2 regions of the Roseburia sp. AF42-8 genome follow, and region 2 is predicted to be linked to the other one. Evidence: riboswitches for the same ligand, from Rfam matches in the RefSeq annotation. Region 2 holds a riboswitch; the other holds the start of a gene.
The links. A riboswitch is a leader RNA that binds a small molecule or an ion and turns the genes downstream of it on or off. The one in region 2 is predicted to bind ZMP and ZTP.
Positions count from the first base shown of each region.

Region 1: it holds a riboswitch for ZMP and ZTP, as region 2 does, so the genes downstream of both, DW059_RS10440 (IMP cyclohydrolase) here and pflB (formate C-acetyltransferase) in region 2, are expected to answer to the same signal.

Region 1 is NZ_QTVB01000024.1:28,298-30,507, reverse strand. Features, by position in the region: gene DW059_RS15925 (hypothetical protein) at 1-38, shown strand, start outside; gene DW059_RS10445 (glycosyltransferase family protein) at 173-1,069, shown strand; ZMP/ZTP riboswitch at 1,146-1,226, shown strand; gene DW059_RS10440 (IMP cyclohydrolase) at 1,362-2,075, shown strand; gene DW059_RS10435 (phosphoribosylaminoimidazolecarboxamide formyltransferase) at 2,115-2,210, shown strand, end outside.
Region 2 is NZ_QTVB01000007.1:17,615-19,824, forward strand. Features, by position in the region: gene DW059_RS04615 (amino acid ABC transporter permease) at 1-164, shown strand, start outside; gene DW059_RS04620 (amino acid ABC transporter ATP-binding protein) at 154-894, shown strand; ZMP/ZTP riboswitch at 978-1,057, shown strand; gene pflB (formate C-acetyltransferase) at 1,252-2,210, shown strand, end outside.

The DNA of each region.
Region 1 (2,210 bases), on a different contig from region 2:
CAGAATATGCTGACACGAAACGATTAAGCCGCTTTTAAAAAGTGGCGAGACCGCAGTCATTACCTTTAACTTTATCGGATTAAGCGGAGAGGAGTTCCTGCTGGAGACAGAGTCTCAGTCTGTCTTTGCCAGCAGAAATATTCCGGTCTACTGTATTCTTGTGGACCATCCGTTGTATTATCATAAGCAGCTTGATGAGACAATTCCGAATCTGACTGTGTTCTGTATCGACCGTCAGCATATTTCTTATATGAAACGGTTTTATAAAGGGATTCCCTGTCATTTTTTACCATTGGCAGGGAATTTTCTGATGGATGGGGAAGAGCGAGTCCCAACAGATTTTATTCCATATGAGAACCGGGAATATGAAGTGGGTTTTATCGCAAACTATGTGCATCTTCCGGCAATTGAAGAGCATTTTACCAGCCAGACGAAGGAATATATTGATTTCTATCATGAGATATTAAATTATCTCCGCCTGCATCCGTCAGAGCCGTTAGATTCTGCCATGGAGCATTTTGTCCGCCGGGAGATTCCGGAAGTAACGGAGCGGGAGCTGATGGCATGCTTTGCAGGAATGCTTTTTTTGGATATGTATAACCGGACTTATTTCCGTGGAGAAACGGTGCGGACATTGGTAGACAATGGAGTACGGGTACATGTTTTTGGCAAAGGATGGGAGAATCTTAAGGTAAAGCATCCGGAGAATCTTATTTTAAACGGAAGACAGATTGATTCTGCCGAATGCGTAAAAATCATCCGGAATACAAAGCTTGCATTGAATACCATGCCGTGGTTTAAGGATGGAGCCCATGACAGAATTTTTACAGCCATGTTAAATAAAGCAGTATCCCTGACAGATGGCAGCATTTATTTAAAGGAGCGTTTCTGCGATGGAAAAGATCTGGCATTTTATGAGTTAGAGCATCTGGATACATTGCCGGAACAGGTATTATCCATGCTGGGACATCCGAAGAAAATGAAAGAAATCATAGAATATTCTTATGAACGGGCACTTAAGGAAGATACCTGGGCGAACCGTGCAGAACGTCTGAGAGAGTTCTTATAGAAATAGAAAATCTTATGAAGGGGAGTCCTTAGAGGAAGAATTCCTTGACAAGTGTTTTGGAATATGTTTTACTAAATTCAGGTCATATGACTGACGGAACCGTGGGAATAACCACATGAAGTATGACCTGAGGAAGCCGACCGTCTGGGCAGTTAAGCTCGGGATACGTGTCGGTATTTTTTATGCATGCAAACAGGAAAAGTCACAGGAAAAATTCGAAAGGGAAAGAGACTTTGACGGAAAGCTGCAGCAACTTTAAAAATTACATGGAGCGTAAGAAGGAGGAACAAAAATGAAGATGACTTCATTAGCAGAAGAACTTGGAAGCACTACTTATCCGGGAAGAGGAATTGTAATTGGAAAGTCGAAGAATGGAAAGTATGCGGTAACTGCTTATTTTATCATGGGAAGAAGCGAGAACAGCCGTAACCGTGTATTTGTTGAGGATGGAGAAGGAATCCGTACCCAGGCATTTGACCCTGCAAAATTAAGTGACCCAAGTCTTATTATTTATGCACCGGTTCGTGTACTGGGCAATAAGACCATTGTAACCAATGGAGACCAGACAGATACCATTTATGAACTGATGGATAAACAGCAGACCTTCGAACAGGCATTAAGAACCAGAGAATTTGAGCCGGACGCACCTAACTATACACCGCGTATTTCCGGAATCATGCATGTGGAAGATGGAAAATACAATTATGCAATGTCTATTTTAAAGAGCAACAATGGTAATCCGGATGCCTGCAACCGTTATACATTTGCTTATGAGAATCCGGTAGCAGGAGAAGGACATTTCATTCATACTTATATGAATGATGGCAATCCATTACCAAGCTTTGAAGGCGAGCCGGTACTGGTTGATATCGGAGATGACATTGATGCATTTACCGAGCTGGTATGGAATAACCTGAATGCAGACAATAAGGTATCCTTATTTGTAAGATATATTGATATTGAAACCGGAAAATATGAAAGCCGCATTGTAAACAAGAACAAATAGGATTTTGTGAATAAGATTCGTGCGAGAGAGGAAAATAAAATGAAAGAATTAGAATTAAAATATGGTTGTAACCCAAATCAGAAACCATCCAGAATTTACATGGAAAATGGCAAATTGCCAATCAAAGTATTAAAT
Region 2 (2,210 bases):
TTGCAATCCCGGATCTGACCAAGGGTGGCGATATCATCCGTAGCCAGACCTATGACCCGTTCTTACCATTGTTCGGTGTTGCAATTATCTACCTGATAATCGTTATGATTTTAACGGCTGGTGTACATAAACTGGAAACGAGGTTGAGAACAAATGAGCGATAAGAAGGTATTGATTGAAGTAAAGGATTTGTGTAAATCCTTTGGAAATGTAAATGTATTAAATGGTATCTCCACAGAAATCGCCCAGGGAGAGGTAGTAGCCATCATCGGACCATCCGGTTGTGGTAAATCTACATTCTTACGTTCCTTAAATCTTTTAGAGGAGCCGACTTCCGGTGTGATTACTTTTGAAGGAACAGATATCACGGATAAATCCGTAGACATCAACAAGATGCGTCAGAAGATTGGAATGGTATTCCAGCAGTTCAATCTGTTTCCAAATTATACCGTAAAAGGAAATATCATGCTGGCACCGGTTCAGACCGGACTTATGAATAAGGAAGAGGCATCTAAGCGTGCGGACGAGCTTTTGATGAGAGTCGGACTGTCTGATAAAGCAGATACCTATCCGGCAATGCTTTCCGGTGGACAGAAACAGCGTATTGCAATTGCAAGAGCACTGGCAATGAATCCGGATGTCATGTTATTTGACGAGCCGACTTCCGCACTGGATCCGGAAATGGTAGGAGAAGTCTTAGAGATTATGAAAGAACTGGCACAGGATGGCATGACCATGGTAGTAGTAACACACGAGATGGGATTTGCAAGAGAAGTGGCAAGCCGTGTCATGTTTATCAATGAAGGACAGATTCAGGAAGAGAATACACCGGCAGAATTCTTCGCCAATCCACAGAATCCGCGTCTTTGCGACTTCCTTTCCAAAGTATTGTAGGGAAAGAACAGATAAAACGGAAAAAATAGTTGATAAAAAGTTTTCATAAGCTATTGCAATCAGAAAAGAAATAGTCTATGATAAAACCGTTATATGACTGACGGATAAGTGGAAAAACCACATGAAGTATAACGAAAACGAGCCGACCGTCTGGGCGATGAACCTGGAGGACCGGCTCGTTTTTTTTTGTATGTTATTTTGAACACCAAAAGATATTGACAAAAAAATAACAGTCAGTATATACTAACTACAGTTAAACAAGACTAATTCAAACCAATGAATAAAAAGTCTGTTGACAGTAAATTTAGTAACCATTCAGTGTTCATACTGAATACATTTTTTTAGGAGGATATCGCAATGATAGAAATGAAAGAGTGGGATGGATTCGAAGGACGTCTCTGGAAAGAAGAAATCAATGTTCGTCAGTTCATTCAGGACAACTACACTCCATATGATGGAGATGAGAGCTTTTTAGCTGAGCCGACAGATGCAACCAACAAGCTGTGGGATGCACTTCAGAAATTACAGAAAGAAGAGCGTGCCAAGGGTGGCGTTCTTGATATGGAGACAGAGGTTGTAACCGGAATTACAGCATATGGTCCGGGATATATCGATGAAAGCTTAAAAGATTTAGAGCAGGTAGTTGGTCTTCAGACTGACAAACCATTAAAGAGAGCATTCATGCCATATGGTGGAATCAAGATGGCTGTTCAGGCTTGTGAGACCTACGGCTATGAGGTAAATGATAAATTAAAAGAAATTTTCACCAAATATCATAAGACACACAATACAGCAGTATTTGACGCTTATACACCGGAAATGATGAAGGTCCGTCATGCTAAGATTTTAACAGGTCTTCCGGATACCTACGGTCGTGGACGTATTGTAGGTGATTACCGCCGTGTGGCATTATACGGACTGGATTACTTAATCGCTGAGAAGAAGAAAGACAAAGCAAACTGCGGATGCGGACAGATGACAGATGATGTCATCCGTTTAAGAGAAGAAATCGCAGAGCAGATTAAATGTCTGGAAGATATGAAGAAACTGGCTGAGATTTACGGATATGACATTTCAAGACCTGCAACCAATGCAAAAGAGGCTGTCCAGTGGTTATACTTCGGATACCTTGCAGCAATCAAGACACAGAACGGTGCAGCAATGTCAGTAGGACGTGTTTCTACTTTCCTTGATATTTATATTAAGAGAGATATGGATAAGGGAATCCTTACCGAGCAGCAGGCTCAGGAGCTGATTGACCATTTCACAATGAAACTTCGTATGGTAAAATTCGCACGTATTCCTTCTTACAACCA